DNA from 2 places in the Bradyrhizobium sp. CCBAU 45384 genome. Region 2 is predicted to be linked to the other one. Evidence: riboswitches for the same ligand, from Rfam matches in the RefSeq annotation. Region 2 holds a riboswitch; the other holds the start of a gene.
What was found. Region 2 has a riboswitch for glycine ahead of XH80_RS10305 (D-amino acid dehydrogenase). Riboswitches for the same ligand answer to the same signal wherever they lie in the genome.
Positions count from the first base shown of each region.

Region 1: it holds a riboswitch for glycine, as region 2 does, so the genes downstream of both, gcvT (glycine cleavage system aminomethyltransferase GcvT) here and XH80_RS10305 (D-amino acid dehydrogenase) in region 2, are expected to answer to the same signal.

Region 1 is NZ_LBIZ01000008.1:151,144-165,887, reverse strand. It holds gene gcvP (aminomethyl-transferring glycine dehydrogenase) at 368-3,232, opposite strand; gene gcvH (glycine cleavage system protein GcvH) at 3,395-3,763, opposite strand; gene gcvT (glycine cleavage system aminomethyltransferase GcvT) at 3,775-4,923, opposite strand; glycine riboswitch at 5,070-5,159, opposite strand; gene alaS (alanine--tRNA ligase) at 5,482-8,160, shown strand; gene XH80_RS01890 (cyclic nucleotide-gated ion channel) at 8,165-9,391, shown strand; gene XH80_RS01885 (DUF3455 domain-containing protein) at 9,396-9,896, opposite strand; gene XH80_RS01880 (NADP-dependent isocitrate dehydrogenase) at 9,999-11,213, opposite strand; gene XH80_RS01875 (TrmJ/YjtD family RNA methyltransferase) at 11,540-12,739, shown strand; gene XH80_RS01870 (serine hydrolase) at 13,076-14,744, shown strand, end outside.
Region 2 is NZ_LBIZ01000097.1:90,203-104,946, reverse strand. It holds gene XH80_RS10355 (ABC transporter ATP-binding protein) at 1-683, shown strand, start outside; gene XH80_RS10350 (MATE family efflux transporter) at 917-1,492, shown strand; gene XH80_RS10345 (diaminopropionate ammonia-lyase) at 2,002-3,231, opposite strand; gene XH80_RS10340 (plasmid pRiA4b ORF-3 family protein) at 3,442-3,765, opposite strand; gene XH80_RS10335 (IS1096 element passenger TnpR family protein) at 3,723-4,082, opposite strand; gene tnpC (IS66 family transposase) at 4,142-5,707, opposite strand; gene tnpB (IS66 family insertion sequence element accessory protein TnpB) at 5,759-6,112, opposite strand; gene tnpA (IS66-like element accessory protein TnpA) at 6,106-6,528, opposite strand; gene XH80_RS10315 (MFS transporter) at 7,325-9,004, opposite strand; gene XH80_RS10310 (Lrp/AsnC family transcriptional regulator) at 9,799-10,275, opposite strand; gene XH80_RS10305 (D-amino acid dehydrogenase) at 10,974-12,221, opposite strand; glycine riboswitch at 12,283-12,370, opposite strand; glycine riboswitch at 12,374-12,473, opposite strand; gene XH80_RS10300 (D-aminoacyl-tRNA deacylase) at 13,225-14,163, shown strand; gene XH80_RS10295 (M24 family metallopeptidase) at 14,249-14,744, shown strand, end outside.

The DNA of each region.
Region 1 (14,744 bases), on a different contig from region 2:
CCGTGCCCACCATCTTTCACGTCATGCAAAGGTGGTGGGCACGCTTCGCTTTGCCACCCTACGAGACCGTCGTTGCATCTTACTCCGCGGCCTCCGCGAAGGACGGTAGGAGGTAGCCGCACGGATTGCGCGCAGCGCAAACCGCTCGGCGTAACCCACCATTGTTCGTCTCTGCGGAAGCAGAATTGGTAGGTTACGCCGACGACTGCGCTTCGCGCAGCCGCGTGCTAACCCACCTTACGAAGCTTACTCCGCAGTGCCGTAGGGTGGGCAAAGGCGCACTTGCGCCTTGCCCACCATCTTTCACGTCATGCAAAGGTGGTGGGCACGCTTCGCTTTGCCCACCCTACGAGACCGCCGTTGTGGCTTACTCCGCAGCTTGCGCGTAATCGCTCACCGGCGGGCAGGAGCACACCAGATTGCGGTCGCCATAGACGTTGTCGACGCGGCCCACCGGGCACCAATATTTGTCGGTGCGCGAGACGCCGTCGGGGAAGCAGCCTTCGCTGCGGGTGTAGGCACGAGCCCACGCATCGTCGGCGATATCGTGCACGGTGTGCGGAGCGTGGCGCAAGGGCGAGGCTTCGATCTTGAAGCGGCCGGCCTCGACCTCGGCGATTTCCTTGCGGATCGCGATCATGGCATCGCAAAAACGATCCAGCTCGGCCTTGGATTCCGACTCGGTCGGCTCGATCATCAGCGTGCCCGGCACCGGGAAGCTCATGGTCGGCGCATGGAAGCCGTAATCGATCAGGCGTTTTGCGATGTCGTCGACGGTGACGCCTGATGTCGCCTTCAGCGGGCGGGGATCGACGATGCACTCATGCGCGACGCGGCCCCTCTCGTTCTTGTAGAGCACCGGGAAATGCGCATCGAGGCGTGCCGCGACATAGTTGGCGTTGAGGATCGCGATCTCGGTGGCGCGCTTCAATCCTTCGCCGCCCATCATCAGGATGTAGATGTAGGAAATGGTGAGGATCGAGGCCGAGCCGAACGGCGCGGCGGAGACCGGGCCAACCGCAGCATCCGCCTTAGTTGCTGGGTGACCCGGGAGGAACGGCGCAAGATGCGCCTTCACGCCGATCGGGCCCATGCCGGGGCCGCCGCCGCCATGCGGGATGCAGAAGGTCTTGTGCAGATTGAGGTGGCTGACATCAGCGCCGTAATCGCCGGGCCTGCTAAGGCCGACCTGCGCATTGAGGTTGGCGCCGTCGAGATACACCTGGCCGCCATGGCCATGGACGATGTCGCAGATCTCGCGGATATGCTCCTCGAACACGCCGTGGGTCGAGGGGTAGGTGATCATCACGGCGGCGAGATCGTTCGAGTGTTTCTCCGCCTTGGCACGGAGATCATTGACGTCGACGTCGCCGTTCTTCTCGCAAGACACAACCACCACGTCCATGCCGACCATCGCGGCCGAGGCCGGGTTTGTGCCGTGGGCGGAGGAGGGGATCAGGCAGATCTTGCGATGGCTCTCCCCGCGCGCCGCATGATAGCCGCGGATCGCCAGCAGCCCGGCATATTCGCCTTGCGCGCCGGAGTTCGGCTGCAGCGAGATCGCGTCATAGCCGGTGATGTCGCACAGCCACTTCTCCAGCCGTGCGAACAGCGCGTGATAGCCGGCCGCCTGCTCGCGCGGGGCGAACGGATGCAGCGAGCCGAACTCCGGCCAGGTCAGCGGCATCATCTCAGTGGTCGCGTTCAGCTTCATGGTGCAAGAGCCGAGCGGGATCATGGCGCGGTCGAGCGCGAGGTCGCGATCCGAGAGCTTGCGCATGTAGCGCAGCATCTCGGTTTCCGAGCGATGCGCGTGGAACACCGGATGGGTGAGGAACGCGGTGGCGCGCTTCAGCGCTTCCGGCAGCGCCTCGCGCGTGGTGCCGTCGATCTCGGCATAGGACAGCGTGCCGCCGAAGGCGCGCCAGACGGCTTCGACCGTTGCTGATGTCGTGGTCTCGTCGAGCGCAATGCGAAGCGCGGTATCGCCGATGCCCAGATTGATCTTCTCGGCGGTCGCGCGCGCAATGATTTCGGCGCGCTTGGCGCCGGCATCGACGCTCAACGTGTCGAAGAAAGCTTCGCTCTCAGGCGCAAAGCCGAGCTTGCGCAAGCCAGCCGCGAGCACGGCGGCGCGGCGATGCACATTGCGCGCGATCTGCGCAAGGCCCTCAGGACCGTGATAGACCGCGTACATCGCGGCGATCACGGCCAGCAGCACCTGCGCGGTGCAGATGTTGGAGGTCGCCTTCTCGCGGCGGATGTGCTGCTCGCGGGTCTGCAGCGCGAGGCGATAGGCGGAGGCGCCGCGGGAGTCGACGGAGAGGCCGACGATGCGGCCGGGCAGCGAGCGCTTCAGCGCATCGCGCACCGCCATATAGGCGGCGTGCGGTCCGCCATAGCCCATCGGCACACCGAAGCGCTGTGCCGAACCGATCGCGATGTCGGCCCCTAATTCGCCGGGCGAAGCAATCAGCGTCAGCGCGAGGAGATCAGCGGCGACGATTGCGAGCGCGCCCTTCGCCTTCAGCGCTGCGATCACGGGCCTGAGGTCGCGCAATGCGCCCGAGGTTCCCGGATATTGCAGCAGCGCACCCAGCACGTCCGCCTTGTCGAGATCGGTGAGGGGATCGCCGACGACCAGATTCCAGCCCAGAGGCTCGGCGCGGGTGCGCATCACGGCGAGCGTCTGCGGATGCACGTCCTTGTCGACGAAGAAAGCTTTCGCCTCGACCCTCGAGTGCCGCTCAGCGAGCGCCATGGCTTCGGCGGCGGCGGTGGCCTCATCGAGCAGCGAGGCGTTGGCGACGTCGAGGCCAGTCAAGTCGCAGATCATGGTCTGGAAGTTGAACAGCGCCTCCAGCCGGCCCTGGCTGATCTCGGGCTGATAGGGCGTGTAGGCCGTGTACCAGGCCGGATTCTCCAGAATGTTGCGCTGGATCACCGCGGGCAAAATCGTGCCGGAATAGCCCTGGCCGATCAGCGAGGTGAAGACCTGGTTCTGACGGGCGAGCTCGGCCATATGCGCGATCGCCTCGGTCTCGCTGAGCGGCTTGCCGAGATCGAGCGGGGCGGCCTGCCGGATCGCGGCCGGCAGCGTTTCCGACATCAACGCGTCGACGCTCTTCGCGCGGACCGTCTCGAGCATTGCGGTGACATCGCGCACGGAGGGGCCGATGTGGCGGCGGACGAAACTGGCGGTGTCGCCATTGGATTTGCGGTGCGCGGTCATCATGGGTCCTCGCTTTAGATTTTGCTGTCGCTGTCATGCCCCGCGAAAGCGGGGCATCCAGTACACGCAGCCGCTTCGGCTGGGGCCGATAGGCCGCGGCGTACTGGATCGCCCGCCTGCGCGGGCGATGACACCGAATATGAGGTCAGAGTTCGCTTCATCTCACGCCGTGTGGGCCTTGTAGGCGGCTTCATCCATCAGGCCGCCGAGCTCGCTCTTGTCGGCAATCTTCATCTTGAAGAACCACGCCTTGGTCTGCGCGTCCGAGTTCACCAGCGCGGGTTCGGCGGCGAGCGCGTCGTTGGTCTCGACCACCTCGCCCGAGATCGGCGCGTAGACGTCGGAGGCGGCCTTGACCGACTCCACGACGGCGGCAGCTTCCGCCTTCTTCAGGCTGCGGCCGACCTTGGGCAGTTCGACGAACACGACGTCGCCGAGCTGGGACTGCGCGTAATCGGTGATGCCGACGGTGGCGACATCGCCGTCGATCGCGAGCCATTCATGGTCGGAGGTGTACAGCGTCGTGGTCATTATCTTAGTCCTCAGCGTTTGTAGGTGTTTTTCACGAAGGGCATGGCGGCGACGGCGAGGGGGAGGCGTTGCCCGCGCACTTCCGCAAAGAGCTTTGTGTCGAGCGCGCTCAGACGCGTGGGCACGTAGCCCATCGCAACAGGCGCGTTCAGGCTCGGGCCGAAGCCGCCCGAAGTGACCTTTCCAATCGGCTCGCCACCTTCGCTATCGGCAAACAACAGTGCGCCCTCGCGCACGGGCGCGCGGCCGTCGGGCCGCAGGCCGACTCGGCGGCGGGATGCGCCGTGATCGAAATGCGCGAGGATCTTTTCAGCGCCGGGAAAACCGCCGGCTCGCGCGCCGCCGCTGCGGCGGCTCTTCTGCACCGACCATTCCAGCGCGGCTTCGACCGGAGTCGTCGCGGTGTCGATGTCGTGGCCGTAGAGGCAGAGCCCGGCTTCCAGCCGTAGGCTGTCGCGGGCGCCAAGGCCGATCGGCATCACGTCAGGATTTTCCAGCAGCGTCTTCGCCAGACGTTCGGCATCCGCCGCAGGCACTGAAATCTCGAACCCGTCCTCGCCGGTGTAGCCGGAGCGTGAGACGAAACAGGCGAGGCCGGCAACAATATGCGGGCCGGCATCCATGAACTTCATGGCCGGCGCTGCTGCACATAATTTCGTCAGCGCCGACTCCGCCTTCGGGCCCTGCAACGCAATCAGCGCGCGATCGGCGAGCGAATCGATGACACAGGTATCGGAGAGATGCGCGCGCAGATGCGCCTCGTCCTCGGCCTTGCAGGCGGCGTTGACCACCAGGAACAAATGGTCGCCGAAATTGGCGACCATCAGATCATCGAGAATGCCGCCGTCCGCATTGGTGAACTGGGCGTAGCGCTGGCGGCCAGGTGCGATCGCCACGATGTCCTGCGGCACCAGCCGCTCCAGCGCGCGGGCGGCGTCCTCGACCTTGCCCGACTTTGGCCGGAGGGCGATCTGGCCCATATGGGAGACGTCGAACAGGCCGGCGGAATTGCGGGTATGGAGGTGCTCTTTCAGCACCCCCGCGGGGTACTGCACGGGCATGTCATAGCCCGCAAACGGCACCATCTTGCCGCCAAGGGTCAGGTGCAGGTCGTAAAGAGGGGTACGTTTCAGGGAGTCTTTGTCGTCACGCACGGACATCACAGGGGCCCTCGGCGGTTCCCCGGGGACGATTCCCCGAGACAAACCAGTCGAAGCCCCATCTGTCGCTGTGCCTGAGAGTATTATCCCGTCGGCGGACGCTATCCGGGTCTTAAGCCCGCCAGCGCCTCTTTCCAGATGTCGTCAAAGCCACGCGGTCCTTTTGCCTGAGAGTTTCCGGGGCGGTTGCTCCTTCGGCGCCGGCACCCAATGCCGGTCTCTCCCGACGTGGCCGTACGATATAGATGGGTAAAGACCACAGGCCAGCCAAGCCTGTCAACGCAGGACTATCGGCTTTCAACGGGATTGCAGGGGATGACGCGACTGCGGCAACCCTCTGATCTCTCTGCACAGTTTCTGGACAGGAAAGCAGGCCTTGTCTAAAAGCGCTTTGGCCCGCAGATATCAGCCCAAATCGCCAGGTTTGGATGGCAAATTGGCGGGTCCTAAAGCGCGCTGAGAGTCATCGCGCTTTAGCTCTTTGTTTGAGCATGATCTTTCCGGAAAACCCCTTCACACTTTTCCGGATCATGCTCCAGCACACCCGATTGGATGAACATGAGCGGCGTCAACGAGATCAGGTCGACCTTTCTGAACTTCTTTGCCGAGAACGGCCACGAGATCGTGTCGTCCTCGCCATTGGTGCCGCGCAACGATCCGACGTTGATGTTCACCAATGCCGGCATGGTGCAGTTCAAGAACGTCTTCACCGGCGTCGAGAAGCGGCCTTACCAGCGCGCCACCACGTCGCAGAAATGCGTGCGCGCCGGCGGCAAGCACAACGACCTCGACAATGTCGGCTATACCGCACGCCATCTCACCTTCTTCGAGATGCTCGGCAACTTTTCGTTCGGCGACTATTTCAAGGAGCGCGCGATCGAGCTGGCCTGGAAGCTCATCACTGAGGATTTCGGCCTGAAGAAGGACAAGCTGCTCGTCACCGTCTACCACACCGACGACGAGGCGCACGGGCTGTGGAAGAAGATCGCCGGCTTCTCCGACGACCGCATCATCCGCATCCCGACCTCGGACAATTTCTGGGCGATGGGCGACACCGGCCCCTGCGGCCCGTGCTCGGAAATCTTCATCGACCGCGGCGACCATATCTGGGGCGGCCCTCCCGGCTCGCCGGAAGAGGATGGCGACCGCTTCCTCGAATTCTGGAACCTGGTGTTCATGCAATATGAGCAGGTGACGAAGGAGGAGCGCGTGAATCTGCCGCGCCCCTCGATCGACACCGGTATGGGCCTGGAGCGCATGGCCTGCATCCTGCAGGGCGTCGACAGCGTGTTCGAGACCGATTTGTTCCGCCATCTGATCGACGCGACGTCGTCGGCGCTGGGCAGCGGGCCGACCGAGCAGAACGCGGCCTCGTTCCGCGTCATCGCCGACCATTTGCGCTCTTCCGCCTTCCTGGTCGCCGATGGCGTGCTGCCGTCCAATGAAGGCCGCGGCTATGTGCTGCGCCGGATCATGCGCCGTGCCATGCGCCATGCGCAGCTTCTGGGCGCGAAAGAGCCGCTGATGCATCGGCTGGTCTGGGCGCTGGTCCGCGAGATGGGCCAAGCCTATCCTGATTTGATGCGGGCGGAGAATTTGATCGAGGAAACGCTGCGGCTGGAAGAGACGCGCTTCCGCAAGACGCTTTCGCGCGGCTTGGCGATTCTGGACGAGAAGAGCGCGTCCTTGAAGAAGGGCGACATGTTCGACGGCGACGTCGCCTTCACGCTGTACGACACCTATGGTTTCCCGCTGGACCTGACGCAGGACGCGCTGAAGTCGCGCGGCATCGGCGTCGACCAGGCCGCGTTCACCGACGCGATGGAGCGGCAGAAGGCCAAGGCGCGCGAATCCTGGAAGGGATCGGGCGAGGCGGCGAGCGAGGCGATCTGGTTCCCGCTGCGCGAGAAGCTCGGGGCGACCGAATTTCTGGGCTACGAGACCGAGAGCGCGGAAGGCGTGGTCTCGGCGCTGGTGAAGGACGGCGCTGAAGTTGCCAGCCTCAAGGCTGGCGAGACGGGCGCGATCGTGCTGAACCAGACGCCGTTCTACGCGGAATCGGGCGGCCAGGTCGGCGACACCGGCGTGCTCACGGGCGAGGGCGGGATCAAATTCCGCGTCACCGACACGCAGAAGAAGCTCGGCGATTTCTTCGTGCATGTCGGCACGGTAGAGGGCGGCGAGCTGAAGGTCGGCACGGCGCTGCAGCTCGAGGTGGATCATGCGCGGCGCTCGTCGATCCGCGCGCATCACTCGGCGACGCATCTCATTCACGAGGCGCTGCGCCAGGTGCTCGGCGATCACATCGCCCAGCGCGGCTCGATGGTCGCGCCTGATCGTTTGCGCTTCGACTTCGTGCATCCGAAGCCGATCACGCCGGAAGAACTTGCCCGCGTCGAGGACATCGCCAACGACGTGGTGCTTGAGAACGACGAGGTCACGACGCGCGTGATGGGCGTGGACGAGGCCCGCGAGGCCGGGGCGCGTGCGCTGTTCGGCGAGAAGTATGGCGACGAGGTGCGTGTCGTCTCGATGGGCAAGACCGCGCGCGAGCGCGGCGCCAATGCGCTCGGCTGGTCGGTCGAGCTCTGCGGCGGCACCCATGTGCGGCGCACCGGCGATATCGGCCTGATCACGCTGACCGGCGAGAGCGCGGTCGCCTCCGGTGTGCGCCGCATCGAGGCGCTGACCGGCAATTACGCCCGCAAGCATGCCAACGACACCATGGCGCTGGCGAAGACCGCGGCGAATGAGCTGCGCACCTCGCTTGACGACGTTCCGGCGCGCATCACCGCGCTGATGGAAGAGCGCAAGAAGCTCGAGCGCGAGCTCTCCGATGTCCGCAAGAAGCTGGCGATGGGGGGCGGCGCGGCAGCCGGTGGCGGTGCAGCGTCCGGCGTGCATGAGGTCGGCGGCGTCAAGCTGATGGCGCGCGCGGTGGAGGGCATCGAGATGAAGGATCTCAAGAGCCTCGCCGACGAGGCCAAGAAGCAGATCGGCTCCGGCGTGGTCGCCATCGTCGGCCTCACCGAGGACGGCAAGGCGGGCGTCGTGGTCGGCGTCACCGCCGATCTCACCGCGCGCTTCAACGCGGTGAACCTCGTGCGCGTGGCCTCCGAGGCGCTCGGCGGCAAGGGCGGCGGCGGCCGTCCCGACATGGCGCAAGCCGGCGGCCCCGACGGCGCCAAGACGACCGAGGCGCTCGCGGCGATCGAAAAAGCGATGGGGGCTGCGTGAAGCCATGCGCCTCGTTCCGCGAGGACGTGGGCTTCGCGATCCGAACCTGAGGGATCGCCTCTACGAATTGCTGGAGCACGATCCCCTGGCCTATTCGGTCGGATCGCGCTTCATCCAGCTGGTCATCAGCGTCATTGTGCTCGACGTGGTCGCGATGATCCTCGCCTCGGTGCCGGAGCTGGACGCGCGGTACGGCACGCTCTTTTCGGCGATCAAGATTCTGGCCGTGATCGTGTTCGCGCTGGAATATGCGGCGCGGCTGTGGACGGTCGCGGGCCACACGCCGCGCAAGGGCTCGGCGCTGTCAGACCGGCTCGGCTACGCCTTCTCGGCACTCGGCATCATCGACCTCATGGCGTTCCTGCCCGCTGCTATCGTGCTGGTGATGGGGCGCCACGCGACGCTCGCCGCGCTTGGCGTGCTGCCGTTCTTCAAGCTGATACGGTATTCGCCGGCGATGCGCTCGCTGCTCGCGGCCGTGCATGCCGAGCGGCGCGCGCTGATCGGCTGCGTCGTCATCCTGATCGGCGTGGTGCTGACCTTCGCCTCGCTGCTTTATGCCATCGAGCGCGACGTGCAGCCGACCAAGCTCGGCACCATTCCGGATGCGATGTGGTGGGCGATCGTGACGCTCGGCACCGTCGGCTATGGCGACGTCGTGCCGGTGACTGCGCTTGGAAAATTTGTCTCGGTGTTCGCGATCATCTCGGGTTTTGCCATGATCGCGCTGCCGGTCGCGATCATCTCGACCGCCTTTGCCGAAGAGGTGAAGCGGCGCGACTTCGTCGTCACCTGGGGCATGCTGGCGCGGGTGCCGCTGTTCTCGCATCTGTCGGCCGCCGAGATCGCCGACATCATGCGGCTGTTGCGCGCCCGCACCATCGAGCAGGGCGAGATATTGGTGCGACGGGGGGATCCCGCCTCGTCGATGTATTTCATCACTGCGGGCGAGGTCGAGATCACGCTGCCGAACCAGCAGGTGCGGCTCGCGGACGGCACCTTCTTCGGCGAGATCGCGCTGCTGCACAAAACAAAACGCAGCGGCACGGTGACCGCGACGCGCAAGACGCGGCTCCTGGTGCTGGACGCACAGCATTTTCACGCCCTGATCGAGCGCATGCCGACGCTCGCCGCCCATGTCCACACCACCGCGAAAGCGCGGCTCGAGGAGACCGGCGATCTCGCGGCGACGGAGCTGGCGCAGGCCGAGCGCGAGCGCACCGACCGCTGAGCGGTCAGCCTTTCTTCAGGAAAATGTAGTCGGCCGAGTAGGGCGCGCTTCTGAACTCGCCGGCCTTGTCGCAGGACCCGTCGAGCTTGCCGCCATGGGTGTTGATGCGCTGGACTGTCGTCACCGGCGTCAGCGCGCCGCTGCCGCGGCGGGAGGCGACCTCCAGCTTCAGCCAGGGGATATCGGCAGCCGTCGCGCCCGGCGCGTTGCCGATGGCCTTGCCGACCACGGCGCTGCCGTCGGCGAGCTCCCAGTTCGGGCCGGCATAGTGGCGGCCGATGGTCTTGCCCTCGGAGAGCAGTGTCGCGACCGGCTCGCGGAAGGTCCAGGCGAGCTTGCCGTCAGCACCCGGCTTACACTCATAGACCTGCGCGCCCTCGGCATGGGCGCTGAGCACGACGCTCTCGCCTGGGGCGGCGATGGCTTCGGGCAGGGGATCGGCGGAGGCCGGCCCGGCCACGGCGGCGAGCAGCAGGCAGGGGACGGCGAACTTGGTGATGGACATGGGAGACCTCCGCACGATGGTGCCAAAACGAATGGGCCGCGCCTGCGCGCGGCCCATCACGATGTCTAACCCCGATCGGGCGAAAATAATGCGCAGGGCAGCTTACGCCGCCAGCGCCTTCACCAGATTGTCAGCGACCTTGTCGAGGAAGCCGGTGGTCGAGAGCCAGCGCTGGTCGGCGCCGACCAGCAGCGCGAGGTCCTTGGTCATGTAGCCTTCCTCGACGGTGTCGACGCAGACCTTCTCCAGCGTCGAGGCGAACTTCGCCAGCTCGGGGTTGTTGTCGAGCTTGGCGCGGTGGGCGAGGCCTCTCGTCCAGGCGAAGATCGAGGCGATCGAGTTGGTCGAGGTCTCCTTGCCCTTCTGGTGCTCCCGGTAGTGGCGGGTCACGGTGCCGTGGGCGGCTTCGGCCTCGACGGTCTTGCCGTCGGGGGTGAGCAGCACCGAGGTCATCAGGCCGAGCGAGCCGTAGCCCTGCGCGACCGTGTCGGACTGCACGTCGCCGTCGTAGTTCTTACAGGCCCAGACATAGCCGCCGGACCATTTCAGCGCCGAGGCCACCATGTCGTCGATCAGGCGGTGCTCGTAGGTCAGGCCCTTGGCGTCGAACTCCTTCTTGAACTCCTTGTCGAAGATCTCCTGGAAGATGTCCTTGAAGCGGCCGTCATAGACCTTGAGGATGGTGTTCTTGGTCGACAGGTACACCGGATAGCCGCGCAAGAGGCCATAGTTGAACGAGGCGCGGGCGAAGTCGATGATGCTGTCGTCGAGGTTGTACATCTCCATGGCGACGCCGGCGCCCGGAGCCTTGAACACTTCCTTCTCGATCACGGTGCCGTCCTCGCCGACGAACTTCAGCGAGAGCGTGCCCTTGCCGGGGAATTTGATGTCGGTGGCGCGGTACTGGTCGCCATAGGCGTGGCGGCCGATGATGATCGGCTTGGTCCAGCCCGGAACCAGGCGCGGCACGTTCTTGCAGATGATCGGCTCGCGGAAGATCACGCCGCCGAGGATGTTGCGGATGGTGCCGTTCGGCGACTTCCACATCTGCTTGAGGCCAAACTCCTTCACCCGGGCCTCGTCAGGGGTGATGGTGGCGCACTTGACGCCGACGCCGACCTTCTTGATCGCCTCGGCGGCGTCGATGGTCACCTGATCGTTGGTCTTGTCGCGGTACTCCATGCCCAGGTCGAAATAGAGCAGCTCGACATCCAGGAACGGGTTGATCAGCTTGTCCTTGATGTACTGCCAGATGATCCGGGTCATCTCGTCGCCATCGAGCTCGACGACGGGATTGGATACCTTGATTTTTGCCATGATCGGGGAAGCCCTCTTGGGAACGGCGCCATTGGCGCCAACGTGAATATCCGCCGCCTCTTAGCACTGGATCGCGGCGGGCGAAAGCCAAGCGATTATGCACTTTTAGCCCATCCAGCTTCCACAGACGGGGAGCGGGGCCCCGGGGTGGGGTGAGGTTTCAGGCGAGATTCAAAAGTCGAATCCAAGCCGTTATTTCCCTTGAGAATTTTATCAGGACAGGCAAACGACAGGCGGGCAGCGCCCGGGCCGGCCGGTAGCCGCCTTGAATCATTTCCTAAGTGGGCCTTGCCAAGGCCTTGAGACAGTTGTGAAAGCGAAGCCAGATGTCGGGGACAGACAAGAGCAAGACGGGCCTTTCCCTCGACGGTCCCATCGTCATCCTGGTCGAGCCGCAGCTCGGTGAAAACATCGGCATGGCCGCGCGCGCCATGGGCAATTTCGCGCTTGGTGCCTTGCGCATCGTCAACCCACGTGACGGCTGGCCCAACATCGCCGCGCAGCGGGCAGCTGCCGGCGCCGACCACATCCTGGAAAAGGTCGAACTGTTCGACACCGTCGAGCAGGCGGTTGCGGACCTCGACCTCTTGTTCGCCACCACCGCGCGCCCGCACGACCAGGCCAAGCCCGTGGTCGGGCCGGAGGCGGCAGCCAGCGAGATCGCCCGGCATGTCGCGACCGGCGGCAAAGCCGGTATCCTGTTCGGCCGCGAACGCTGGGGGCTGACCAACGAGGAGGTCGGGCTCTCCAACCACATCATCACCTTCCCGGTCAATCCGGGCTTTGCCTCGCTCAACCTCGCCCAGGCGGTGCTGCTGGTCGGCTATGAATGGTTCAAGCTGATGACGGCGGGCGAGCTGCCTCACAGCATGCCTGAACGTTCCGAGCGCGCCTCGCAGCACCAGATTCAGGCCTTCTTCGACAATCTCGTGCGCGAGCTCGACAAGGTCGAATTCCTGCGCCCGGCCGAGAAGCGCGACACCATGCTGGTGAACCTGCGCAACATCTTCACCCGCATGGAGCCGACCAAGCAGGACATGCACACGCTCCACGGGGTGGTCATGGCGATCGCGGAAGGGCGCAAGGGCCCGGCCAAGGGCGGCGTGCTCGACGGCGAGCAGGCGACGCGCCTGCGCGCGCTATTGGCCGAGCACGGGCAGGCTGGCGGGGCGCCCGACAGCGGCTCGACCGTGCGCGGCCTTGCACGCCTGCTCCGGCGCAACCCGACGGATGCCGAACGTTTGCTGTGGCAGGCGCTCACGCGCGACCGTCGCTTTGCAGGCCAGTTCAAGCGCCAGACCCCGGTTGGCCGCCACATCCCGGACTTCGTATCATTCCCGCACCGGATCGCGATCGAGCTGGTCAATCCGGGCGAGGGCGAGACAATTGCCGCTGATCGCGCGTCGCGGCGGGCGTGGCTGGAGGCGCGGGATTATCGCGTGATGGAGATCCGGGCCGCGGATGTGGAGCGGGATCTGGAGACGGAGTTGGTGCGGCTGCAGGGGATGATGGAGCAGAGTGCGTAGGCCAGGCGAGGCCTCGTAGGGTGGGCAAAGGCGTATTGCGCCGTGCCCACCACTTTTTGTGTCGGAGAGAGATGGTGGGCACGCTCCGCTTTGCCCACCCTACGGCACTGCGGATGTGGAAATTAGCTCGCTTCGAGCGGGCCGCTGATCCGCCAGGCACGATCTCTCATGGTGTTCGAACGACTTGTCCGCCGTAATTCGAAGAGCAAAGGCGGAAGCGATGACTCGCGTCGTTTCGCCTACAGCTTGCAATCGGTCGGTTGCTAATGCTACGGTTGGTAACATTACGGGTCGTCATCCAGCGGTTGCGGCGGCGAGCGGAAGAAAGAATGCGCCATGTCCAGTCGATCTGCCCAACGCGACACGAGCATCACAACCCTCATCCCCGGGCTCGACGCGCTGGCCGCGGAGGCGATGGCGGAGTGGCAGGTGCCGGCGGTGACGCTCGCCGTCGTGCAGGACGGCGAGACGGTGCTGCTCAGGGCATGGGGCCAGCGCGACGTCGAGGCCGGGCTGCCCGCGACGCCGGAGACGCAGTTCCTGATCTGCTCGATCACCAAGACGTTCACCGCCACGGCGTTGGCGCTGCTGGTGGACGAGGGACGGCTCGACTGGACCAGACCGGTCCGCGACGTCATTCCCGAATTCCGCCTGCATGACGCGATCGCGACCGAGCGCGTCACCGTGCGCGATCTGCTCAGCCATCACTCCGGCCTGCCCCGCCACGACTGGATTTGGATTCCAGCCGATCTCTCGCGTGGCGAGATGATGACGGCGCTGCGTCACCTCGAGCCGGCCCGGGACATCCGCACCGAATTTCAATACAACAATCTCGCCTACAATGTCGCCGGCCTTGTCGTCGAGCGCATCAGTGGTCATAGCTATGAAGATTTCATCCGCACCCGGCTGACCGACAAATTGCGGATGCCGGTCGGCTTTTCGGTCGAGGAGCACGCCGCTGCCACCGACGCCGCCGTTCCCTATCTGGTGGAACGCGGCGACGTGCGCTCGCGCAGCAAATTCTTCCCCATCACCACGACGGGCGCCGGCGCCATCGTCACCTCGGTTGCCGCCCTCGCCAACTGGATGAAATTCTTGCTGGCCGAAGGCGAGTTCGCCGGCGAGCGCCTGCTGTCCTCCGCGCGGGTCCGGGAGATGCAATCGCCGCTCGTCTTCGCAAGCGCTGCCGAGTGGGAGGAGTTCGGCCATTCGCATTACGGGCTGGGCTTCAACAACACCACCTACCGCGGCGAGCGCGTGGTCGGACATTCCGGCGGCTGGCTCGGCTGGAGCACGCTGATGCGCCTCATGCCGGCGCGAAACACCGGCGTCGCCGTCTTCACCAACACCGGCGCCAACCCGGTGTCCAGCATCCTGATCAACCGCGTTCACGATCATCTTGCCGGCAACGAACCCGTGCCCTGGCTGGACCGCCTGCGCGACATGCGCCGCAAGGCGCTGGCGCAGCAGAAAAGCGACGATGCGGCGAAGCCGACGGCGCGCAAGCTGAACACGAAGCCCAGCCATGATCTCGCGGATTTTTGCGGCGCCTATGAGCACCCGGCCTATGGCCGGGTGGTCATCACCCAAGACGGCGACAGCCTGCATTGGGCCTGGCGCGGCACCAAGGCGAAGCTCGCACACCGGCACTACGATTCGTTCCAACTGCCTTACGTTTTCGGAGAGCTCAATCCGGACGATCTCGTGATTACCTTTGCGACCGACCGCGACGGCAACATTGCTAGCCTCTCGGCTCAGCTCGAGGCGCTGGTGCCGGACATCGTCTTCACGCGCGCCGCCGCCGGCGAATGTATCGACCCTGCGTTCCGGTCGGCCTGCGTCGGCGAATATATTCGCGGCGATCAGACCCACGTGGTCACCGAGGATGCCGAGGGCGAGCTGACGCTGAAAATTCCGTTCGTGCCGCTCTACCGGTTGCGGCCCTACCAGGGCGCGACGTTCGGCATCGTCCAGCTCGACGGCTATCGCACCGAATTCCGCCGCG
Region 2 (14,744 bases):
TGGTCGGGCGCTCCGGCTCCGGCAAGACCACGTTCGTCAAGCTGCTTCAGCGGTTCTACGACGTCTCCGGCGGCCGGATCCTGATCGACGGGCAGGACATCGCGCTGGCCACGCAACAATCGTTGCGCAGCCAGATCGCGATCGTGGAGCAGGAACCGATCCTGTTTCACCGCTCACTGGCTGAAAACATCGCCTATGGCCGACCCGGCGCCAGCATGGCGGCGGTCAAACAGGCGGCGAGGCTCGCCAATGCGCATGACTTCATCATTCGATCGCCGAAGGGCTACGGCACGCTGGTGGGTGAGCGCGGCGTAAATCTGTCAGGCGGCGAGCGGCAGCGCGTTGCGCTGGCGCGCGCGTTCCTTGCCGATGCGCCAGTATTGATCCTGGACGAGGCGACGTCGAGCCTGGATTCGGAATCGGAAGCGCTGATCCAAGAGGCGATGGAACGGCTGATGAAGGACCGCACCTCGATCGTAATCGCGCACCGCCTGTCGACGGTGCGCGGCCTCGACTGCATCCTGGTGTTCGATCGCGGCGAGATCGTCGAGCGGGGCGCGCATCCGGAACTGATCGTGCAACCCGGCGGCATCTATCGCAGTTTGTTCGAGCAGCAGGCCATCGAGTTCGGTCCGCTCTCGGCGGAAGGCCAGCCTAAAACATCGCTGGCCCCGTCTCCGTAGGCCTGGTGCTATTTGGCCGTACTGGAGGGACATGAGCATGGCCTGATAGTCCCACATCCCTTTTGCAATCCGGTGACGGAGGCGCGCGTGAGCGTTGATGCAAAGGGGGATGAAGAGGTCTTCTGGAGGTGGTTCGCAGATATGGTTGAGCCGGGCCGGCCGTTCGGCTTAAGCGAGGTCCGCGGCGACGGCAGCGGGATCACGGAGGCACGGCGCACGCCGCGCTTGCCGGTATGTTCTCGTACCGAGCTGCTGCGCGGTTCGGTGACGATTTCATCGCGACGGTGGGAATAGCTGTAAGAATCTTGACAATCGGTGCGCCGCCTATCACCGGATTCTGTATCGGCTCTCAAGCCGTCCTGGGGTTCGGTTGGGGCGTGCGCGACTTTGCTCGTGTAATGAAGGTTGCGAAGTCTATGCTCTCTATCACCGTTGCACTTTCCTTTGCGTATTCCGCAGCCGTCATGCTTTTTGTCTGGCCTTTGGTCAAGTTATTTAGCGATAGCGACAAGGTTACCGAAATTGCCGTCTCGAGCTGCATCGTCTTTCACCTGTTTTTTGGGCTTTACGGTATTCAGAGTTTCGTGACGACAATGCTTCAGTCACAGGGGAGAGCCCGCCTTAGTGCGGTGGTGTCTTTCGCTGGGCAGGGGTATCTTTTCATACCGGCGGTACTTCTATTCCCTCTCATATCAGGCTTCAGTGGAGTTTTAGCCAGCCAAGCCATCGCTGAGCTGGGCGCTGGAATGATTGCGCTGTTCGTCATCTTGCGCCAGTTCGTCGAGCTCAGGCAAGGTGGACCGGCATAGTCAGCCAGGAATCGAGAGGGGTTCCTTGACGTGATTAGGCATCATCAGGGCAATGATGCATTCCTCGCGGGCAGCCAGCCGTCATCCGTTCCGAGCTAGTTGCCGAAGTCATTCCCCTCGGAGGAGGGAACGAGGTTGGCTAGTTACATGGATGATTAAGCATGGAGTCCCGTCGAGTGCGCCGGATCGTCGAAACATTGTTCAGCATAGGAGTTCGATGGGCACTGCGCCTATCACTCTCCAGGCACGGCCTCGCCTACCTGCACAATCAGAGCGCCGAGCGCTCGTTCCCAAGAGGCCGGGCACGGTGGCCGGACGAACACGCCGCTCTTGCGGGAATGAATGCGGTGCATCGTGGTCCGGTAGGATAGTCTTCTCCTGGCCGACATCTTCGGAAGACCTTGAACAGGTTTAAAGGAGCAGGCTGCGGGCTGCGAATTCGAGACGAAAGAGCAGGCCGCCTTGATCGCGGCGAAGCCGGTCCGGGGCCTGAATTGCGCCCCGGAGGCTCACGCCACCGACGTCTTCTCGTCCCAAGTCGGTACAATACTTCTCCCAGTCACTTGCGCCGGCGTTACACCAACAAGTTCTTCATACAGACGAGGATCAGTCGCGCCTTCGGTGTTGATCAGGAAGACCCGTGCATTCTGTCCAAGTCCGGTCATGGACCGCGATGTCTGGTTGGAGGCAACTTTCAGCAGTCCTGCCAGACCTGCGCCGCCACTTTCCCCAGCAACGACAGCGGGATCGCCATCCACAGGGTTTGCCAAGAGCTTCATTACGCTGATGGCGTCCTCGTCGTCGACCATCATGAAGGCATCGGCAGCGCGCGAAAGGATGCGCCATGCGACGAGGGACGGATCGTAGCATTCAAGCATCGCCATCACTGTTGACGCCCCATGCTTCACCTTGACGGGATGGCCAGCTCGAGCGCTTTCAAGCAGGCACGCCGCGCGCGAAGGCTCGACAACGGTGAAGAATGGCCTGTTGGCACCTGCCAGAACCCAGAAATGTCCTGCAATTGCAGCAGCGACCCCACCCACGCCGGCTTGAACGAACACGTGGGTCGGAGGCTCGGATAACTGACGCAGCGCTTCGCTCACGAGAGCCGTGTATCCCTGCATCACTATGCCCGGAATACGCTCGTAGCCCGGCCAGGACGTGTCAGATACCGTGATCCACCCCTTATCTGCGGCAACTCGGGACGCTTCGGCGACGGAGTCATCATAGTTGCCGCTGACGCGGATCGTCCGCGCGCCAAAGCGAGCGATAGCCGCGATCCGCTCGTCGCTGACGCCCGAGTGAACGAATATGACGCACTTCGCGCCAGCCAGCTGGGCACCATGCGCGACTGATCGGCCGTGATTGCCATCGGTGGCGCACGATACCGTCATCCCCCGCGCTACGGCATTCACTTCGGGCAATTGGAGCTCGGACACGTCAAGAACCCGGCCGAGCCTCCGACCTGCTTCCTCCAGCACAAGGCGGATTACGGCATAGGCACCACCCAAACCTTTGAAGCTACCAAGTCCGAGCCGATGGCCTTCGTCCTTCAGGTGGATCGAGGCAACGCCGATCTCACGAGCAAGGCCCGGCAGCGAGACGAGCGGCGTTGCCTTGTAATCGTCTCGATGCGAAAGGAAGCGCTCTACTCCGCGCGCTCCTTCGACACTGAGCATCTTGGCATCCGAAGCTTCCAGTGGCGCGCGGTAATCGGTGTGCCGGTTGAGAAGCAACATGGTCCGACTCTCTTGCGTCTCTGCTGACGCTTATCAGAAAAATCATTTACGACAATAACATCCATGCATTCTGCGGCCACTTATGCAAGAGTGGATCGCTGCGGCTCGAAACAGGGGTAGGACCGCCAGGAAGACTCAGCGGAACACTGGCGAACCTGATCGTTTGATCGTAAGCGTAGCTCTGCGGCCCTTTTGAACGGCGCTTGACGGCTATTTTGAGCGCGTGGTGCGTCGCCGAGGCTTCCATATTTCCGACAATGCATTGACGGCGGCCTCGAGCGCCTTCCGGTCGACGACGTTGGGATCGAACTGCTCGGGGCCCCAGAGGCGCATTTGTTCGTGCTCCGGATGGGTGGGGTCGCTGATGGCGTCGAGGTATTCGGCATAGCCTGACGCACCGCCGACATCTTCCGGAGGACAACGGCCGGCGGCGTCGAGCAAGAGGGGAAGTCCCTCCGTTGTCGTGTTGTCGAACCACTTTTCAATCTTGATCACGTGATCCCAGCTGTCGCCGAAGTCGTAGAGATAATGGATACCCCCCCCCCCCCCCCCCCCCCCCCCCCCCCCCCCCCCCCCCCCCCCCCCCCCCCCCCCCCCCCCCCCCCCCCCCCCCCCCCCCCCCCCCCCCCCCCCCCCCCCCCCCCCCCCCCCCCCTGAACGATATTGGAGAGCCGCGTCTTGCGGGCATCGATGGGCTGAGGGTCAAAATCTCCATCGGGATCAGGGATACCCCAACGACCGTCGCCGGCCAGGAACTCGAAGAGATGGCTATTCGTCCAGCCAAACGCCGCCTGAAGCGTCAGATGCAGCCGATCAAGGCGCAGGGTGATGGGTACGACAAGACACCGCATCACCTCCGGTTTCACGTCCTTGAGGGTTACCCTGATCCGGACGGCGGTCGTGTTAAGGCTCATGCTGCCAGTCTCGGATCGAGCGCATGCATCGTGTAGGTCGATGCCCAGGGAAGCAGTTCGTCCAGTCGCGCCGCAGGCCAGCCATTAACGAGCTTCGCGAGGACATCGGAGAACCAATGCTCGGCGCTGACGCTATTGAGCTTACAGGTCTCGATTAACGAAGCTAGTACAGCCCAACTCTCGGCACCCTCGTCGCAGCCGGCAAAAAGGGAGTTCTTGGCGTTAAGCTTGATCGGCCGCATCGCACGCTCGACCGCGTTGGTATCCATCTCGATGCGACCGTCATCAAGGTAGAGCGTCAGGCCGTCCCAATGACGCAGCGCGTAACGCAAGGCCTTTGCCGTGTCGCTCTTCTGTGCAAGGTGATCAAGCTTGGCCTCAAACCACTGCTTCAAGGCTGTAGCCAGAGGTCTGGCATGCACCTGCCTGCCAGCACGGCGCTCCGCATCCGATCGGCCGCGGAGCGCTTTCTCGACCGCGTAAAGCTGGGCGATGCGCTCAAGAGCCTCGCGGGCAACCGGAGCTGGCGCCGGAGCCGCCTCGCGCTCGATCTTCACAAACTGCCGCCGCAGATGCGACCAGCAGAAGGCGAGCGTCCCGGACAGGGCGTCCGCACGCGTCTCTCGGGTCATGGTCTTGTAGGCCTGATAGCCATCGCAGTGGATGATGCCGCGATAGCCCTCAAGCAGCCGCAAGCCATGAACGGCGCCGCGGCCCGGTGCATAGGCATAGACCACCCCAGGCGGATCAGGCCCGGCCCAGGGCCTGTCATCGCGCGATAGCGCCCAGAAGTAGCCGGTTTTCGTCCTGCCGCGACCCGGATCCAACACAGGCGCCGGCGTCTCATCGACACAGAGCTTCGAGGAGGCGAGCAGAAGCTGGCGCAGCCGATGCCACAAGGGCTTCAATTCCTGGGCGGCATAGCCAACCCAGAAGGCGAGCGTGGAACGGTCGATGCCGATACCGTGCGTCGCCAGCATCTGCGCCTGGCGGTAAAGCGGCAGATGCCAATGATACTTCGCGTCGATCACATGAGCGACCAGCCGCTCGGTGGGCAATCCACCCCTGATCAGTCGCTCGGGAGCAGCGTGCTGGAGGACGACGCCATGACAGGCGCGGCAGGCGAGCTTGGGCCGGCGAGTGACGATGACGCGATAGTGCGCCGGAACGACGTCGAGCCTCTGGCTCTCATCGTGACCGATCTCAAAGAGATCGCCCTTACAACACGGACAACAGCTCTCAGCCGGCATTAGGGTTTCGACGATGCGTGGCAAATGCTCCGGGAGCTGACCACGATTGGCCCGGCGTGCGGCAGTTCTCTTCTCGCAAATTCCGAGATTGGCGCGATCCTCGGCTGCTTCGAGAGCTGCGACGGCCTCTTCGATGTCCTCCAGAACAAGCTGTAGCTGATCAGCGTCCAGCTTTTCCGAGGACCGGCCAAACTGCGCATCCTTTGCAAGCTTGAGCAACCGCTCGAGCCTGGCGCAGCGATCCAGCAGAGCCGCGGCAAAGACACGCAACTCGGCTGGATCGCTTGGCAGCTCATTGGGCAAATCACTCATTGGCCCGAGCTTGCCATGCTTCGCGCCGTGATGCAGCGAAGATTTGTATTTTTACGCAAGCGCTTTCGGCTGCGGGATTCGAGGCGCGTGCATGCGTGTCCAATCCATGCCGGCCAGAAGCGCTGACAACTGGGCGGCATTCATCCGCATCACGCCGGCTACGATGGGTGGCCATTTGAAGCCGCTGCCATCGAGCCGCTTCCAGTACATCGCAAGGCCGGTGCCATCCCAGACGACAATCTTCACTCGATCGGGGCGCTTCGCACGGAAGACCACCGCTACGCCCTTCATCGGGTCATGGCCCAGCGTCTCTTTCGCCAACAGCGCCAAGCCCTCCGCACCCTTCCTGAAGTCCACAGGTTGCGTCGCCACGTAAATCATGAGGCTCGCGGGCATTGTCAGCATGAACGTGTCCGTCGGAGCGCTAGGAACACATCACTCAGCACAGCAAGGCCAGGCGTCCCGCGCACCTCTACGCGCGCCCCTTGGAACTCGACCGTCACAACGGCGGCTTCCGGCGACCCGGAGGGTTCTACGGTCGCCGGCAACGCGGATTCCGATACCACCGGCACGAACGACAGCGTGTCCGCCGACGCCGGCAACACCAACTGGCCCAACCGCGCACGGCGCCGCCAGTCATGCACCTGCTGGGGCCGGCAGCCATGACGACGGGCGACATCCGTGACAACCGCACCCGGCTCGAGGCTTTCGGCGGCAATCTGCGCCTTCAAATCGTCCGGCCAGCGCTTGCGACCTGCACCAGCATACACTTCGATACGTGGTGACAACGGTCGTCTTATGTCGTCAGAATGGTCGTCCATTATGAGCACCCTTCCAGAAGATGACTCTTCTAGCGGTGGTCTCAAGACTCCGCACAAACAATCCAAAGGGCCTCGGCGCTACGCTTACGTTTGATCTGACAATTCTCGACTTCCTGTAGCAGGAGAACCTCAGCCGGAACTAGTCGAATCTGTCGGCTCCGGCGTTGGCCGTTCAGCGGCGCATCAAGTAAATTGAGGAAACTGGAACGATCGTCCGAAATATAGCGCGATAGTTGATTCAGCCAGCGTGAAGGCGGAAGATCACTTGTTTGCCGAAGTCGAGATGGACTGGGAGCTTGCACACATGCACGACCAAACGAAGTGCACCTTCAGCGAAGCCTCTACAGGCTACTCTTCGGGAATAGGAATATTTAGGCGTCTCAAAGCTTCATGACGATGGATCGCGTCAAAACAGGCACTGAGCTGAATTCGATGCTTAAGTGTCATAAATCCAGGGTGGGTGGGCCGAAAGCCGCAAAGAAGGATTTACGCGATACTCAATCTAGTAGATCGGGTTTGATATCCGCCCTCCGTTTGCTCCTATCCTCCAACACCTTGTGACGAAGCGGAAGTTCGTTTGCCACAAGCGACCTGCTCCATATGTTGGGTCGGCCAAGCGGGGCGCGGCTGAGTACACCCGGCGTGCCGACGAGCAGCCTCGACGCAAACAAGGTACCTGCAGCAGGTGCCGTCATCGGAACCGCTCTCGGTCCAGTGCTTGCGCTCCGTTTCTGCTGTCGGAGAGCCTGCGCGATACTGCGTCTGCGACATCAAGCTGGGCGATTCTTGACAGTCACTACGTTCGATTCCGGTTATAGTCACCGAGCAATGCCTCGCTGGCGGTATGGTCGGGTACATCGTCCTTCCACCGAACGGAGCCAAACGGACGCTCTAGCATGCGCCGGATACGCACGGGCTCCGGACCCACGTGAAAGGACGCTGCTTGACGATCTAGCGCGCGTTCTGAATGCGTCGAGCGATTGCGTTGACGCAGATAATCAAGCCACGTGGGGCAATGGTAGCGTTCTGTCCACAGTTCAGGATCAGCGATATCGCGAGCAATCGACCAACCATACGCACCATTCCGCTTTCGGAACAGCTGCACATCTTGCATGATATTATGAAAGGCCCGCGCATTCTCTTGTGCCACGCGGTATTCGATTTCGATCACAACCGGTCCACTGCGGTGGGTTAGCGCGAGCCTAACCTCAGGATGCGCGAGCGCCTCAGCATCTTCGCTTTGCAGGTTTATGCGAGGCATACGCAGCCAAAGCCCCAATAGTGGAGAAATTAACATCAGCCCTGATGATATCAAAAGCGCCGTGTCGACACCGGCGGCATCGGTCAAATGACCCCAGCCCCAGCTACCGACAGCAATGCCTCCCGAGCTTGCTGCTTGGTAGGCTGCGAGGGAGCGTCCTGCCACCCAGCGCGGCGCCGACAGCTGCACGCCAATGTTGAAGAGAGCCCAGGAGATCATCCACACGGCCCCGGCAAGGACAAGTGCGGCCGATGTGAGAACCAGCTCGTGGCTCAACGCCACTGCCAGAAGCGCCCCACTCATTGACAGTGCGCAGGCGCGAATTGCTGCTTCACCGCTCAGCCGCTTTCGTACTTCGGGTACATAGAGCGCTCCAATTACCGCGCCAAGTCCGAACGCGCTGAGAGCTATCCCGTAGATCTGAGCACCGCCTCCAAGGAGATCACGGGCGACCAGCGGCATTAGCGCGATGATGGCACCTCCGATCACGCCGGTGATCATGGAACGAATCAGCACGATTTTGATCGAGGGCGAGTTAGCGATGTAGCGGAGCCCCGAAACGATGGCGCGGCTTAGCTTTTCGGGCGGAAGATATGACGGTTCGGAAATTCGCTTCCACAAGAACAGTGCAACAAGCAATGGCAGATATAGCAATGCATTTAGGGCAAACGAAGCGACTGCGCCGGCTGCCGCAACCACCATGCCGCCGATCGCCGGTCCCACGCTGCGCGCGATGTTGTAGCTGATACTGTTCAGCGCGACCGCAGCGGGAAGTGCTTCCGCGGGTACTTGCTCGCTAACTGAGGATTGCCAGGCAGGATCCATCAGAGCCACACCGCTGCCGATTACAAAACACAGGATCAGCAAGGAGTCTGGCGTGACCATCCCTAGCCAGGTAAGTGCCGTCAGCGCGGTCGCACCAGCTAGCGACATGCCGAGCGCGACAAGCATCACGATCCGCCGGTCATACATATCCGCAATTGCGCCTGCGGGCATCGAAATCAGCATAACCGGTAGCAAAAGCGCGGTCTGAACGAGCGCAACTTTATCCGCCGACGTTGTCATCTGTGTCATTGCCCACGCTGCGCCGACGCTCCGGATCAGTGCGCCCAGGTTGGTAAGCAGACTCGCGAGCCAGATGCGCCGAAAGGTGAGGTGGCGGAAGGGCGCTGTGATACCTTCAGTGCTAATTGTTCGAGGCTTGAGAGGAGTCATCTAGCTGCTGCCTTACCCCGGATGGTTCGACGAATGAGGATGAAGAGGGGCTGGTGGCAAACGGGTGGTCCGGCGTCATTCGACTTGCGCTGCTTAGATGTAAGAGAAACCTCAAAATAGTCAGCTTCACGCCAAGGGGGCCGCCTCGCACGATCCCGATCCTGACGAGTAAACCTTGCTGTTGCCCTGCAAGTGCGCGCTTTCTCGACACGGCTCATTCCGTAGTCACTCCCTGCGAGATGCCGCCGGCAAAGGCCAGATGCCACTCAACTGAGCCAGAGGCCTTATCCTTTCGGCGCCTTGTATTGATTCAAAAAGTTGATTTCCTCGTGACAGGCGCCGCCGGGCGAGCCGCCGCGCCTTGGCGCGCAACTGAAGCGCAGCCGATCTTCTCAAGTCTGCCCAAAGGCAGCAGCGATGTGAACGCATATAGGTGAGGCCATACTCTGAAGCGGTCTGAATACTTAATCGCGCGTAGCCGCTTAGAGCACAGAATCGAAGGAAACTTGCAGCGTTTACTCGCGCTGCGCGACGAAAAAGGGCGCCAGCGAGGCGTGCTGGCCAAGCCGACATCTCTCGTTAGTGAGATTCATCGGACCGAATCATCCAGCTCGCTCGCGCCACGAAGCGCCCACGATGAGCGAATGGTGTTGATAGCCTGGAGGTGACGCCACTCAGTCGAAAGTTGCGCCGCGCCAATGCGCAAAAACCTGCGCTCGTTCCATAACGGGTACCGCGACACCTCGCCCGGCTTGGTGATGGAGCAGGTAGGTGGGGTCTGGTTGGTGAGGCACTCAATCCTCGGACGGAGCCTCAATTGGAATAGCAAATCCGGCTTTTACCCGGTCCATGACCACCATGGTCTTGAAGCCCTTGATATCGGGGTTCTCACGGAAAAATCGCCGCGTGAACTGCTCATAGTCGTCCATGGTGCGTGCGGTTATGTATAGGACAAAGTCAGCATCGCCTGTGACGTAAAACCCATTGACGACTTCAGAAGATGATTTGATCGCCTTTTTGAACCTGTCGATTATGTCCGAGCGCTCCCGCTCCAATGTCACCAGCACGAGCATCTGAATAGGTCTTCCGACCGCCTTGGCCGAAACGATCGAAACGTCCGCCTCGATAATGCCGTCCGAGCGAAGCCTCTTTAGCCTGCGTTGACAGGCGGTAGCGGAAAGCCCGGCCAGTTCGCCAATCGTCTCGGATGTGAGACGGTTATTCTTTTGCACGATTTCCAGGATGTGAGCGTCGATTCGGTCGTACCTCATAACAGGCTCCAGGCTAAAGAGGAAATTCTGCAAAAGATCGCGTACTTTCGCAGAAAAACATCTCACATCAGTCAAATCTCGTCGAAAAACACTCTTTATGACATCAGTATCGTCGATCTAACGGCAATTACAAGAAATATGCTGCATGGCTTGCAAAATGCCCTTCGAAAGGCCCTCAGTCCGCCATGCAGACTTCACGAAGATGAGCGTCAGCTAGGCGAACAGCGATGCGTCGCTCCGCGGCGGTTGCGCGTGGACAAGATGTTGAGCTTGGCGAATGCATCCCTGTGTCTGAGATGAAGAGCCGTTCAATCGGGCGGCTTTACGCTGGGGTGAGCGCGCGGAACGGCTTTGGTACGCCTCATTCGAGCCGCGCAAAGCCGGCAAGCTGCCCTTAATGCGGCACTTCACTGGGTGTGCGGCGTGAGCCTTGCTAAGAAATGACATTGCTCATGCAGCCCCACTTGTGGCTCGTCAACTCGGGAAAAGTTCCAACAACTGAGTCGTACCGAGGCTTTCGGAAGCAACGAGCCAAGTGGTCCGTCTTACCTAAACAAGGAATTGCGGGAACCAAGTCGCCCGGCACTGAGGGGCGCATCACCCTTCGAAGGCGAGTGCAAATCCGCTTCGGCGCTGTCACAAGCGACATGCTCCCGCCCCGATATCGGCGGGAGTATAGCAGGACCCACTCTACAGGATCAGGGCACGGATGCGCTCAGCCGAGTGTTGCTGCGGTCTGTCATAATGACATCAGCGATCATTTCAGCTGTGACAGCGGATAATGTCCAGCCGAGATGGCCATGGCCGGTGTTGTAGAAAACATTCGGGCGTCTGCCTCGGCCGACCCTCGGCATCATGCTAGGTGTCATTGGACGCAAGCCCGCCCATGGCACCACCCGCGCGGTGGACACATCCGGAAACGATCGCTCTACCCACCGTATCAGGGGCTGAATTCGGTCCCAGCGGATGTCGCGGTTTTCGCCATTAAACTCGGCGGTCCCCGCGACCCGGAAGCGATCTTCTCCTAACCGGCTGGTCACGATCTTGGTGGCCTCGTCCAGCAGGCTGACGCGAGGCGCAGCCTTTTGGCTCGTTTCGTCTCCCAGCTCTACCGTGATGGAGTACCCCTTGACGGGATAAATGTTTATGTTGTCCCCCAGCATTGAAGCAATGCGGCGGCTGCCGACCCCCGCGCAAACCACTGCGCGTTCGCCATTGAGTTCTTCCTTCAACGAACCTCGTTTCCAGTGTACGACCACACCGTCTCGGTCGGACCGCATGCCGCAGATCTCTGCATCAAAGACGAAGCGTACGCCCCCTCGCTCGCAAGCCGCAGCGAGGCCGCGCGTGAATTTGTGAATGTCGCCGGTTGAGTCAGACGGGGTAAAGAAGCCACCATAATAGTAGTCGCGCAGAGCCGGCTCTATTGCGAGCATTTCAGAAGGCGTCACCGGACGGCGATCCAATCCACCCTTGAGCAGCAACTGATTCACGCGAGAGGCCGCATCGAAGTCGGGCTTGCTCGAATAAACGTGCAAAATTCCTCGCCGTTCCAAGTCGAAATCGATGCTCTCCCGATCGGCTAGCTCAAAAAGATGCTTGCGAGCAGCTATCGCTAGCTTCGTCGTTTCGATCGTGTTGTGGCGGTAGTTTCGAATCTGGCTTACGAACTCTGCCAGCCAAGTATATTTGTGAAAACTGGGGCTTGGGTTCAGCAACAATGGTGCGTCTTTGCGCAGCATCCACCTCAGGCCTTTTACGATCGTTGCGACGTTATTCCAGACCTCGGCATTACTTGCCGATAATTGGCCGCCGTTCGCAAACGAAGTGTCCATCGCCGGATAGCGTTGGCGATCAAAGACTGTGACCGAATAGCCGCGGCGGGCTAGGGCATAGGCAGTTGTAACTCCGGTGATACCGGACCCGATTATGATGATCGTGCTCATCGTATGCTCCAGGACAGGATTGAACGAACGGTGAATGGCTTCGCCATGTCTCCGTCCCCAAATCTGTCCGTGCACCTGAGAGCTTTCTCCGCAATCCTCGTGGATCACGGTCCCCTTCGGTGGGTGCTGACCGGCACCTCTCTCCAGATCGTCCTCAGTGTGCGGTCCTGGGCCTGAGAGTTTCCTTGGGGAGTTGCTCCGTCGGCGGTGATACGCCTTTGCAGGCTTATCGCGCTCTCCCGCACACCATCATCAGACACGATAACACTCTCAGACGTACTCACTACCTGTCAAGCCGTGATGAATTGTCTGACCCAAAAATCGGCTGCGTAAGCGACAACTCGATGTTTGCCCTAGCTGCCCACCCAGATTAGCAGGTGGTTTGCTGCCTAGTACTATGCTGATCTCGCTTTTTGACGATTGCATTCGCTGGATGCCAGTGCTTTCCAGCGAGCTATGGGCGGCTGGCGCAGAAATGCTGCGGGATTCCCAAAAGAACGCACAATGTTTGCGTGGCGACGCTCTAATAAATATGCGGTGGTGTAGGACCCTACAAAGCTGTGCCTGGCATGCATCTCTTTCAACGTCGAGCCAAAATGGAGGCCTGCACGCCTGAGGCGGTCGCTCTGTTCGATGAAGGGCTCTTCACACCACTTGTGTCGAAGTGTCTGGCATATGGCGGCAGGATTCGCTCTTGTTCGCCGCGCAGGCCTAAGTTCGCTGCTGGTCCCGCGATCCGCGGCCGTGATTTTCAATTTCCGCGATTTCCGCTGGCTGCTGCGCCAAACAGGCTAGCCCATGACAGAACTCAGTTCGCGAGGGGCGCCGTAACGCTATTCGGGCTAGAGTTAAGCGCCTCCCGCCCGCCCGCTCTCGCCGTGCAAGCTCGGAGTTCCGGGCAAAGAGCAGGGTGTTTTCCGAGAAAGTCGAAAAGACGACGGCGCCAAGTTGAAGATAGACGTCCTACGCTCTCGACCTGCTTTGAACTCGACGGAGGACCTCGATGAGGCATGCCGTCTTTGTCTTCTGCGTCGATCGAGAAAAGGACCCGGTCGCGGGGCACGTTCTGGATGCTCTCAAGGCGGAATGCGCTCTTGTTGCAACGAGTTTCGAATTCGATGGGTACTCTGTCCTCGAAGTCGCTGGCTTGCATGACGCCAGAATTTCGATCGTGGCCACGAACGAGGTCGTAAGTAACGACTATGCGCGCTACGCGCCAATGTTCAATGATCGCTTCGGCGATGCCAACGTTATTGGCATCGTGAATTGGCACGAGGGCACTAATGCGCCAAACGCGATCTTCTCGGTTCAAACGACCGGCGATCTGGGTACGGGGACCTTCAGCGCGGTCGACCCCCGGATTACGCGGGGGCTTCTTTTAGCGGTCGAAGCCGAGCGGGTCAGTTCCGGTCTTGACTCCTTTCGCACTTACCTGGAAGCGACTCATTGGTCGGGCATCAAGGGCGGTGATGCTGGTACCCTTCTCGCTGACCTGCGACCGTCGGCCGTCGATATCGAGATCGGAAGCTCGCCCGAAGAATGGGCAAATCCTCTTGCGGCCCGAGTGCTGGCGCGATCGCTACTGCGAATTTTCGATCGCATTGAGGAACCGGTACACTCCGTGCTCTGTATCGGAGGTGTTCACTTCGAGCCGAGCTTCACGAACGCGGTATTGCAGTCGCACGATCGACCCCCGATCGCGGCAAGTCATGTCCTACCAAACCACTGGCTCGTGTCGGCCGGTTACGATCAGGAAAGTCGGTTGATCGACTTGAGAGCTTGCGTGCATTCGATTGTAGGCGGGATTCAAAGCATCGTGTACCACGACAAGCTAAAAGCGCCTTTCAAGAGGGTTGCTCGCCTGCTCGCAGAGGAGCTTGGTATTCCGATGCTTTCGCATAAAAAACTCCGCGCGACTCTTCCGCAGGATATTATCGAATGAGTGCGCGAAGGCAGCCATCTGCTGTCGGACCAGCATCTAGATTGTCGGTCGTCCTGCGATTGACGTGTTTGTCTGGAGAAGAGCGATGAACGGTATGGCGATGGGTTCGATTAGGACCATTCAGTATGATCCGTTTCCCCTGATCGAATACGAGGGCCGGCTCGAGCGCGCGCGGCGTTTGATGAAGGAGCATGCCATTGACGCGGTTCTCGCGACGTCCGAACACAATCTGCGATATTTTATTGGTGAACCTAGCACGACCCCGCAGCAAACAACCCGGCCGCGATTTCTTCTCATTCTTTCGTCAGGTGACCCGGTTGCGGTCGTCCCAGAGGGAATCGACCAGTTTTATAAAGACACGACCTGGGTAAAAAATTGCCGGAGCTGGCCTAGCCCAAATCCGAAAGACGAGGGTGTGTCCGCACTTGCCAGAGCGTTGCGTGAGCTACTGCCAGAGGACGCAAAAATCGGCGTAGAGCTTGGTGCGGAGAGTAGGCTTGGCTTCCCTGCAGGAGATTTCTTGCGTGTTGCGGATGCGATCAAGCCTCGAACGTTCGTCGACGCATCGGATCCGATTTTCA